2 regions of the Alkalihalobacillus sp. MEB130 genome follow, and region 2 is predicted to be linked to the other one. Evidence: riboswitches for the same ligand, from Rfam matches in the RefSeq annotation. Region 2 holds a riboswitch; the other holds the start of a gene.
What was found. A riboswitch is a leader RNA that binds a small molecule or an ion and turns the genes downstream of it on or off. The one in region 2 is predicted to bind cobalamin.

Region 1 (5,696 bases), on a different contig from region 2:
TAAGCCAACGTTCTTTCGTATCTTGATCTGTTAAAGAAAGATAATGAAGCAATGTCATTAAACTTTTTGCATCCATATTTTTGATAAAAGTCCGAATTACTTTCTCATCATACGTAGCTTGCAGGAAGTAGACAAGTTCATATCTCATGTAAGGAACTCCTTTGTTTGGAGAAAAAGGTTTCAGCTGTAAATGGATATCGTTTAATAGAAATACCTTATCCCGCTTTTAGTTTTTTTCATCAAACTATAGTGATTCACTTACTTGCTTTATATTCTGGCGAGCTTTTTTGGCAGCTTGAACCATAATGGATAGGGCGGCAACCGTTTCTTGCTCCCCGCGTGTTTTTAATCCACAATCGGGATTAACCCAAAAGAGATTTGCTGGCAATACGGATAAAGCTCGTTCAAGGACTGATGTGATTTCCTCTTCAGAAGGGACACGTGGACTATGAATATCATATACTCCAAGACCAATTCCTTTATCATAAACATTTGTTTCAAATGCCGAAATTAATTCAGCGTGGCTTCTAGATGTCTCAATAGAAATGACATCTGCGTCTAACGCTTTTATGGCATCAATAATCTCATTAAAATCGCTATAGCACATATGGGTATGAATTTGCGTTGTATCTGATACAGCTGACGTACTTCTTTTGAAAGCTTCGACTGCCCAATCTAAATAGTAGCTATGTTTTTTCTGTTTAAGTGGAAGTCCCTCGCGTAAAGCTGGCTCATCAACTTGAATCATGGTGATTCCTGAGTTTTCTAATGATTGAACTTCCTGAAGTAACGCTTCGGCAATTTGAAAAGCAACTTCTTTATGAGTAAGGTCATTACGGACAAAGGACCAATTTAAAATGGTAACAGGCCCCGTTAACATTCCTTTAACTGGTCGGTTTGTAAGTGATTGTGCATAGAGCGTTTCTTTTAAAGTGATTGGTTGATCGAAAGAGACATTTCCATAAATAATTGGAGGTTTTACGCAACGAGAACCGTACGACTGCACCCACCCATTTTGCGAGAATGCAAAACCTGTTAATTTCTCACCAAAAAACTCAACCATGTCATTTCGTTCAAATTCTCCATGTACTAGAACATCAATATCCAATTCCTCTTGTATACGAATCCACTTTTCAATGTTGCTTTTGATGTGTGCCTCATACGTATCGTTCGCTAATTCACCTTTTCTCCACTGAAAGCGCGCTTTTCGAATGTCCTTTGTTTGTGGAAAACTTCCAATAGTGGTTGTTGGTAGGAGAGGTAAGTTCCACTTTTTATTTTGAAGCTCATATCTTTCTTGAAATGGTTTTGTTCTCTCTGATGGAAGAATGGTTTCTTCTTTTTTCTTTCTCCATGTTGATTGCTCAAGTTTTTTAAGAGTAGAATCATAGCGCTCTAATACATTTTGTTTAGTGGGAGATGGATGGAGTAAGACATCTCGTAAAAGGCGCAATTCATCTAGCTTCTCATCACCAAAAGCCAAAGCATCTTTCACGATGGAATGTAGCTTGGATTCTCCTTTAACAGTAACCGGAACATGCAATAAACTAGAAGAAGGTTGGAGAATTTGATTAGTTAGCGGAACATACTTACTAAGCTGCGTTATAAGATCGTTCGTTTCTTGTAAACGATTCTTCCAAATGTTTCTTCCATCAATTACTCCTACAGCAAGAATCTTATCTTTAGGAAAGCCGAATTTTTTTATTGATTGAATGTTTTCTTCATAACCACTGACAAAATCAAGACCGATTGCTTTCACAGGTAAGTCAATTACCTGTTTATAGTGAGAAACTGCCTCAAAGTAAGTTTGTAACAAAATTTCAAGTTCGGGTACTTGCTTAGAGATCTCCTCATAAAAGTCATGAACGAGCTCCATTTCATCCGTTGTTATATCGGTAACGAGCGAAGGCTCATCAATCTGAACGAGAGTGGCGCCTGCTTGTGCGAGCTCAGATAACAATTGCGTATAAACTGGGATAAAACTTATTAATAAACTTCCAAACGATTCCGTATTATAACCTTTAGATAATTTCAAAAATGTAAAAGGTCCAAGGATAACAGGCTTTCCCGTAATGTTTAATTCGTTCTTTGCTTCTAAGAAAGCTTGAAGAGGACGATTCTCTAGTAAAACAGGCTTTTTATTTTCAATTTCAGGAACAATGTAATGGTAATTTGTATCGAACCACTTTGTCATTTCACAAGCATGCGTTCCTTGACTACCACGTGCCATTGCGAAGTAGGTAGCTAAAGGAACCGTCCCTCCATCATGTCCAAACCGTTTCGGAACAAAGCCAAACATACTAGCTGTATCAAGAACGTGATCATAATAGGAAAATTCCCCAACAGGAATAAGGTCCACATCTTTTTCTAGTTGCTTCTGAAGATGATGAAGTCGATATTTCTTCATTTGTTGTAAGAAAGTCTCTTCAGTAATAGTATGAGACCAATAGGCTTCAAGAGTTTTTTTCCATTCGCGGTTCTCTCCAATTCGAGAGTAGCCTAAATTACTAGTTTTTAATGAGTTCATTAATAGTTCCTCCAATAAAATATATATTTCACTACAAAAAAATGGATATCATTACCGAAAAAAGGGTAACGATATCCATAGATTAATCAATGCAATATTGTTAACACCTCCCTATCTCCCGTAGGTAAAAGCAGTGTTGTTAAAATAGGCAGGTCTCCTGGCTCTAGAATCAACGTGATCATGGTCTTCCCAGCGTTAGCCAGTGACATGTCATGATAACTTTTCTATTACAGTGGCGGGACCGCTTCGGATTTACACCGAATTCCCTTTTAAACTTTGAAGCTATCTTCAAAGTACCTATTTTCAACATATGAAATTGTTTTAAACTTTAGCTTAGTAGGAGGGAGGTTGTCAATAGTTTTTTTATATACTCCGTACAAACGATAGTGAAAAAGTGCATAAAGAGGTATTTGTCCATAAGTTAGAAAATCGATCATGGCTTATGACTGCATCAATCATATATAATATAGACCATACATAATTTGAAACTATCACGAGCACGAAAAAAAGATGTGTAACTACTTCTCGATATTTGAGATAAGGAGGAAGATTATGAAGTTATATACGCGAACGGGTGATGAGGGAAAAACAAGTGTAATAGGAGGAAGGCTAGATAAAGATGATACTCGGGTCATAGCGTACGGAACTACAGATGAATTAAACTCATTTATTGGGCAGGCCATTACGCAATTGGACGATGAAAATTTTTCTGATATAAAAATGGAGTTGACTAAAATTCAACATGAATTATTTGATTGTGGCGGAGATTTAGCGATGATTAAAGCTTCAGAGAAACATCCTTACAAGGCGAATCAAGCTATGATTGATTTCTTAGAAACGCGTATAGATGTTTATATTGAAGAAGCTCCTGAGTTAGAAAAATTCATATTACCAGGAGGAGCGGCTGCGGCTGCGACCCTTCACATTTGTCGTACGATTACAAGAAGGGCTGAACGATATGTGACTAGACTGCAACGAGAGGCTGAAATAAATACTATTGTACTAAAATACTTAAACCGGTTATCGGATTATTTCTTTGCAGTTGCTCGCGTCGTGAATGCTCGACTAAAGGTTGGAGATATAAAATATGAAAGGAGTGCGATTGTATTTAAGGGAGGAAAGCGGAAGAAAGAGAAATAAGTAGAAGCCACACTCTGATAAAGTGTGGTTTTTTCTTTAATTTAATTAAAAATCAGCGAATATACATGGAATGATTCACATGACCTCTCATATATTGGTAAATGTGTATGATGTATAGAGGGGGATAAATGAATGAAAAAAAGTTGGCTAGTTGTGCTATTATTACTTGCTGGATGTAGCAATGAAGTGTCTGCTGAAGGGCCTAAGCCTGTTGCCTCACATTCTTCTTATTTTCACACCGAATCTATGTGGAAGGCTCCTGTTTATTGGAAGATTAGCTTAAAAGATGAGTGGAATAACAATGTTCATGATGTCGTTTTGAATGACTATGGTTATAGGTCCTCTAGTTCTTTAGATGAAGAAGCGTTACAGCAACTAGCTAAGGACCTAGCCGCGCATATAGATACTCCTATGCAAAATCCCCGTATTCAATCAAATGGTGAAATTACTCCCGGCACTCCAAGAGTCATCCTTTCTGAGCAGGAACTCGTTGATCAGTTACAAAAGGTAGAAACAGGAACAAAGGATATGGTTATGCCTATTTATGTGACGGAACCAGCTGTTTCTGAAGAGGACGTAATAGGAATTGACAAAAGAAGCATTGGAGAATTCAAAACGTACTTTAATCCTAATGTTGCAGGTAGATCGCAAAATGTCAAATTATCCGCAGAAGCTATTTCTGGAATCGTGTTAGGACCTGGAGATACATTTTCTTTTAATCAAACGGTAGGAGAGCGAACAAGAGAAAGAGGATACGAAGAAGCAAAAGAGATTATAAATAAAGAATTTGTCATGGGGATTGGGGGAGGGATTTGTCAAACATCTTCAACACTCTTTAATGCCGTTGACAAAGCGGGTTTAGAAATGATTGAACGATATACACATTCAAGAGAAATAGGTTATGTTCCAGAAGGGAGAGATGCAACTGTATCATGGGGAGGACCGGATTTTCGATTTAAAAATCCCCATTCCTATCCTGTGCTCATTAAAACAGATGTAAATCTAAATCGAGGAGAAATTCTTGTTTCAGTTCATACACATTAGAGTTTCATGAGAAAAAGCTGGTCTCATTTTCTAATTGCCTCATTTTTCGAAAGAGGGTGTCCAAAGGGTAGCTACCTTTTTGGATACCTTTTTCGTGCATAAATGAAACATATCCATTTCATACTAAAAAACGACAATGTCTGGATTAAAACAGAAGGATGTGAGGGTCGTGCTCGGAAAATGGCTGATGAAGCAATTGGTAGGAAATCGAAAAGAGACGTTACAGGATGCTGTTCAATTGTTTCAAAAATCAAGCGATTTTGTCATGTACGATCTTAATAAGGAAAAAAACACATATAAAATTGCTTATTTTCAAACGTTGATTGATAGTAATCGGTTGCAGCGAGATGTATTGCCATATATTAATCGGTCAATAGGTGAAACATTGGAACAGCTAATCGACGATATTCCTGTTCAAGGAAAGGAACTCACAAAGGCTCCGAAGAATGTACGTGAAAAGATGATGCAAGGATTTGTTTTGATCTATGATAAACAGCTTCGTTCTCAATGTGCGCTAGTAGAAGTAGCGATGGATTCGGGCCGGGACGTGGCCCCATCGGAAAATGAATTTACGGTAACAGGACCCCAGGAAGCCTTTATTGAAGCAATTGATACAAATATAAATTTAATTCGAAAACGCTTGCCGTTGCCTCAAATGCAGGTAAAAGAATTGAAGTTAGGGAAACTTACTCAAACACGGGTTTCTATCCTGTATATCGAAGGAATCGTAGATAAAGATAATCTTCGAACAGTAGAACAAAGATTACAGGACATTGAGTTTGATCAAGTTATCGACTCAAGTAGTCTGGCACAGATGATTTCAGATAATCAAATGTCTATTTTTCCGCAGCTGATTAATACACAGAGACCAGAGCGTGTAGCCGCTGCAATTGCTGAAGGAAAAGTTGCTTTTTTAGCAGATGGCTCTCCGGAGGCTGTTTTTGGGCCTACGACTTTGGTTGAATTCTTCTCTTCGTTAGAAGAT
Region 2 (5,696 bases):
AAAGGAAGAAAGTGACTCAGATTGTTTTTGAGTTGCTTTCTTTTTTTTTGTTTGAATCATATTAATGAATCGTTTAAAATGATATTAAATCGTAATTATTACGTTTTGTATACATGTAGAAAGGAAGAGTAGAAATGTTTGAATGGACAATAATTGGTGGAGGGATTCAAGGATCCACGTTAGCAACGTATTTAATTAAAAGAAACGGTACATCGATTTCTAACTTAGCAATCATTGATCCACATCGTGAACCGTTATTCACTTGGAAGAAGTGTACAAAAACAGTTGAAATGCCATTTTTAAGATCGCCATCTATCCATCACCTTGATGTTGATCCATTTTCTCTCGAGAAATATGCAAAAGCGAAAGGAGGGAAAATGTCTGCTCACTTTTATGGTCCTTATGATCGACCTTCCCTTTCTATTTTTAATGAACATTGCGATTCTCTTTTTGAAGAGATTGAATTGAAAAAAAGTTGGATTCAAGGGCGTGTGAACAAACTTCAAAGGGTGGATAAGCACTGGCTAGTTACACTAATGGGAGAAAGACAAATTAAGAGTAAGAATGTGGTGTTAGCAATGGGATTAAGTGACCAGCCGTGTTGGCCAGGTTGGGCAAGTGAATTGAAAGTACAAGGAGCTAATATTCACCATATCTATGATAACAATGAAAATCAGCATATCTCTTCTGAGGGAGAAATAGTCATTATAGGTGGAGGAATAAGTGCAATACATACAGCTTTAAAATGGAGTAACTTACGACCAGGAAAAGTAAAACTGCTTACAAGACATCCCCTTCGTACACATCAGTTTGATTCCGATCCAGGTTGGTTAGGTCCGAAGAAGATGAAATCATTTGAAAAGGTTACATGTCTTGAAGAAAGAAGGAAGATTATTGCTAATGCAAGGTTCAGAGGGTCAATCCCACAAGAGCTTAAGATGAAAGTAATAAGTGCGGGTAGGGAAGGGCGTCTTGAACTCTTAATTGATAACGTATCCAAAGCATTATATGAAAAAGAGGAAATAGTACTAGAATTAGAAAAGACATCTATTAGAACAGACCATGTCTTATTAGCTACGGGTTTTCACGCCTCTCCTCCAGGTATCGAATGGTTACAACCTACTATAGAAAAGGAACAACTGCACTGTGCAAATTGCGGGTATCCGATTGTATCCGAAGACTCTTTGCAATGGGGAGAAAATCTTTATGTAATGGGTGCATTGGCTGAACTGGTAATTGGACCAGTCTCTAGAAACATATCAGGTGCTAGAAGAGGAGCGGAGAGAATTGTTCAATCTCAAATGAGATAAATGAGAAGTAAGTGAAAAGTATCATAATGAAAAATAGGAAGGAGATTCTAAAAACAAAGAATCTCCTTCCTATTTCATTTCTGTGAACATCCGAGTAATTACGCTTCTATATATTGAGGGAGTGGGTCATGTAGTTTTGTCCAATCTGAAGCCATTTCTATATCGGTTAATAAGCAGTGATCTAAAGAACTGCTTATTTGCTCATGATCCATGTCGATTCCAATTAGGACTAGTTCGGTCATTCGGTCACCAAATTCTGGATGCCATTTTGCTTGGAGTTCCGGATCATCAAGAAGAGTTTGGTGTTGCTCTTCTTCGGGGTACGCAGCTACCCATTCTCCAGCACCTTGAATAGTAACTAAAGAACCTGATTGAGATAGTAAGCCAGCCATGTTGTTTCTTGATGCAATCCAAATAAATCCTTTTGCGCGAACAACGTCTACTGGCCAATTTTCTAACCAGTTCATATATCGTTCAGGGTGAAATGGCTTTCTGCTTCGATAAACAAAGGAAGAAACTCCATATTCCTCTGTTTCTGGAGTATGCTCTTCATTTAATTCTTTGATCCAGCCAGCAGATTGACTAACTTTTTCAAAATCAAATTTGTTAGTATCCAAAATCGAAACTAAGTCAACTTTTGAGTAAGACGTTGGAATAATATTTGCGTCAGCATTTAATTTACGTAAGAATCCTAGTAATTCTTTTTTATCGACTTCTTTTAGCATCTCAATCTTATTAAGGACAATAACATCAGCAAATTCGATCTGATCGACTAGCAAGTCTGAGATTTCACGCGTGTCGTTTTCATCTGTACCTTCTTTACGGTCAAGAAGTGACTCACCTGATGCATAATCATCCCAAAAGCGGTTCGCGTCAACAACCGTTACCATCGTATCTAACTTGCACTTTTTCGTTAAATCAATCCCGAGTTCTTCGTCACTATACGTAAATGTTTGAGCAACAGGAACAGGTTCACTTATACCTGAAGATTCAATTACAATATAATCAATATTACCTGCGTCCACGATTCGCTCAACCTCTTGCATTAAGTCTTCTCGCAGAGTACAGCAAATACAGCCGTTTTGAAGTTCTACTAATTTTTCTTCTGTTCTAGTGAAACCATTATTTTTAACGAGCCTGGCGTCAATATTTATTTCGCTCATATCGTTAACAATGACCGCAACTTTTAATCCTTCGCGGTTGGATAAGATGTGATTTAACAATGTTGTTTTACCAGAACCTAAGTACCCACTTAGTACGGTAACAGGAATTTTTTGCATGATCGTTCTCCTTTGTCATTCAATAGTGTTTCTTTAATCTTCACAAATAGTAATGGTTACGATTTGTATTTTATCGTTCTTTTATCTATTTGTAAACACCTTATGAATGATAGAACAATTTCTTAGATGAGAGTTTACAAATTTTGTTCATTTTCTATCGTAGTAAAAATAATATTAAAAGGCTTATTTACAAAGTACATATAACTCTCTTATAATTGCTCATAGAGCTAAAAATGAATATTAGACAAATAGGTTTCTTGAATGTTCATGTTTTTCTACATTTAAGACTAAGAGGGAAGTTGGTGTAAATCCAACACGGTCCCGCCACTGTATACGATGAGGATGGTTAGATTAAATCCACTGTGTGTTGTCACATGGGAAGGATAACCTACGATGATTCGTAAGTCAGGAGACCTGCCTATTTGTACGATTAAGCTTCCTCGAGGAAAGGAATGTTTAAAGCGCAAGTAATTTACCATTTATGTAGATTGCTATTAGGTTTATATGACTTATAGACTGAATACATATGTGTCTTTAACATTCACGCTTTTCCTATGGAATAGCGTTTTTTTGTGCTCAAAATTAAAGGGGGAAAGAAGAAATGAATGTTGAGTTTTTGAAAAAGTGGGGGTTGTTTGGTCTAGTATTATTCTTTATGGCAGCTATCATTGTTGGCTGTGGAATCCAAGAGCAAAATAGTCCAGATGAGCCAAGTGTTACTGAATCAGATGTTGAAGAGGAAAAAAGTGACTCAGGAGATAGTGACGATCTCTTTCCAGTTACGATTACAGATGATGCTGGTCGCGAAGTAACAATTGAAACAGAGCCTGAATCGATTGTTTCTATTCAAGCGAGTAATACTGAGATCACGTTTGCTTTAGGATTAGGAGATAAAGTAATTGGTGTTTCGGATTTTTGTAATTACCCTGCCGAAGCCCTTGAAGTTGAAAAGGTAGGCGGTCAAGATATGAATGCCGAACTAGTTCTTACTCTATTACCAGATATTGCACTCGTAACAGATTATCATTACAATACACACCCAGATATTCTGGAACAATACGAAGAAGCGGGCATTAACGTTGTCGTTGTTGGAAGTTCAACTTCATTTGATGATGTTTACGATAAGATTGAAATGATTGCAACTGTTACTGGAAGTCAGTCTGCAGGAGGAGAAATCATCTCTGACATGAAGGAGCGCCACGACGCTATTAAAGAACAAGCAGAAGAATTGGTTACAGAACAGAAAAAAGTTTGGGTTGAAGTTTCGCCAGCTCCAGATATCTTTACAACTGGACAAAATACGTTTATGCATGAAATGCTTGAATCGATTCAAGCTATTAATGCAGCAGAAGAACAAGAGGGTTGGGTAACTTTGACAGAAGAAGAGATTGTTCAATTGAACCCTGATGTTATTATAACGACGTATGGTTACTATGTAGAGAATCCAAGAGACGATGTTCTTGCACGTGATGGATGGGCTGAGGTACCTGCAATTAAAAATGAACAAGTATATGATGTTGATAATGATACAGTTACTCGTCCTGGACCTCGTTTAATCGAAGGAGTGGAAACTCTTGCGAAACTTATCTATCCTGACGTTTTTGAGCAATAAGATTGTTTGGTTGTATATCGTAATTGGAGGGTTTGTACTTGGTACAACCCTCCTTGGTTTATTGGTAAGCAGTGTTATCATTTCGATTCCTATCATTTTACATATTGTTGCTGAAAATAGTTTGAACCTTGGATGGTTAGAAGAGGTTCCTAGAAATGAAGAAATGATTATCTGGAATATTCGGTTCCCTCGTGTTCTCCTTGCCTTTTTCGTTGGAGCTTCTCTTGGACTAGCTGGTGCTGCTTTTCAAGGACTTTTACGCAATCCGCTTGCTGATCCCTATACGATCGGTGTCTCATCAGGTGCAGCACTTGGAGCGGTATCTGTTTTATTCTTTCAAGTGACGATTGTCGGATTAGGAAGTTTTACTTTGCCGGTTGTTGCGATAATAAGTGGATTTATTACGTTATTAGTTGTGTTTGGTCTCGTGCGATTGAGTAGTCGTAGTTTGGCCATTGAAACAATCATCCTTGCGGGAATTATTATTAGTGCCTTTATTGGTGCTGTTACCTCTTTAATTATTTCTTTAGGTGACAGGGACGCGATGACACAGATCATTTATTGGTTATACGGCAGTGTAGGAATGAGAGGGTGGAGCCACGTACAATTAATTGTCCCTTTTACGATTATTGGTTCATGTATGCTGCTCATTCATTACCGAGAACTGAATGCTCTAGCGTTAGGAGAGAACGCGGCGGATCATATCGGAGTAAACGTGAAAAAGGGGAAGACCTATATTTTAATTGGCGCTTCTTTATTAACAGGAGCCGCTGTAGCTGTCTCTGGTTCAATAGGCTTTGTTGGTCTTGTTATCCCTCATTTAGTGAGGCTTTTAACAGGTCCTAACCATAAGCATGTTCTTCCGTTATCAATGCTTACAGGTGGAGCATTTCTTATACTAGCAGACTTAGTTGCGAGAACGATTATAGCGCCAAAAGAATTACCGATTGGAGTAATTACGGCTTTAATAGGGGCACCTGTTTTTGCTCTACTATTAATAAGAGAACGAATGGGAAGGGGGGATCGAAGTGATTAAAGTTGAGAATTTGGTTGGAGGATACAACAACAACTCTATTATTAATGGTTTACATTTGGAAATCAAAAAAGGTGAATTTTTCTCTCTACTCGGTCCAAATGGAAGTGGTAAAACGACTTTATTTAAATTAATAACGGGACAACTTCCAATTCAAAAAGGGAATATTCTATTATCATCTAAACCTATTTCCTCTCTTTCTAAACTTGAGAAAGCAAAAAAGGTAGCTGTGTTATCACAAGAAGTTCAAATCTCTTTTGACTATACTGTAGAAGAAATTATTAGTCTAGGTCGTTATCCCCACCAAAAGGGGCTCTTCAAGCAATTATCAAAGAGAGACTTGCAAGTAATTGAGGAAGTAATGGAAATTACACAAGTCACTCATTACCGAAAAACACCTTTTCGGATGATTAGTGGTGGTGAAAAACAAAGGGTTTTGTTGGCCAAAGCGTTAGCACAAG

Region 1: linked by a shared signal. The riboswitch ahead of metE (5-methyltetrahydropteroyltriglutamate--homocysteine S-methyltransferase) and the one ahead of N0O92_RS03585 (ABC transporter substrate-binding protein) in region 2 are both predicted to bind cobalamin.

Annotation. Positions count from the first base shown of each region.
Region 1 is NZ_JAOANA010000005.1:176,410-182,105, reverse strand. Features, by position in the region: gene N0O92_RS07460 (hypothetical protein) at 1-148, opposite strand, end outside; gene metE (5-methyltetrahydropteroyltriglutamate--homocysteine S-methyltransferase) at 245-2,527, opposite strand; cobalamin riboswitch at 2,658-2,844, opposite strand; gene N0O92_RS07450 (cob(I)yrinic acid a,c-diamide adenosyltransferase) at 3,080-3,667, shown strand; gene N0O92_RS07445 (VanW family protein) at 3,800-4,711, shown strand; gene N0O92_RS07440 (spore germination protein) at 4,881-5,696, shown strand, end outside.
Region 2 is NZ_JAOANA010000002.1:367,533-373,228, reverse strand. Features, by position in the region: gene N0O92_RS03595 (FAD/NAD(P)-binding protein) at 135-1,310, shown strand; gene N0O92_RS03590 (GTP-binding protein) at 1,409-2,590, opposite strand; cobalamin riboswitch at 2,824-3,026, shown strand; gene N0O92_RS03585 (ABC transporter substrate-binding protein) at 3,192-4,202, shown strand; gene N0O92_RS03580 (FecCD family ABC transporter permease) at 4,165-5,238, shown strand; gene N0O92_RS03575 (adenosylcobinamide amidohydrolase) at 5,231-5,696, shown strand, end outside.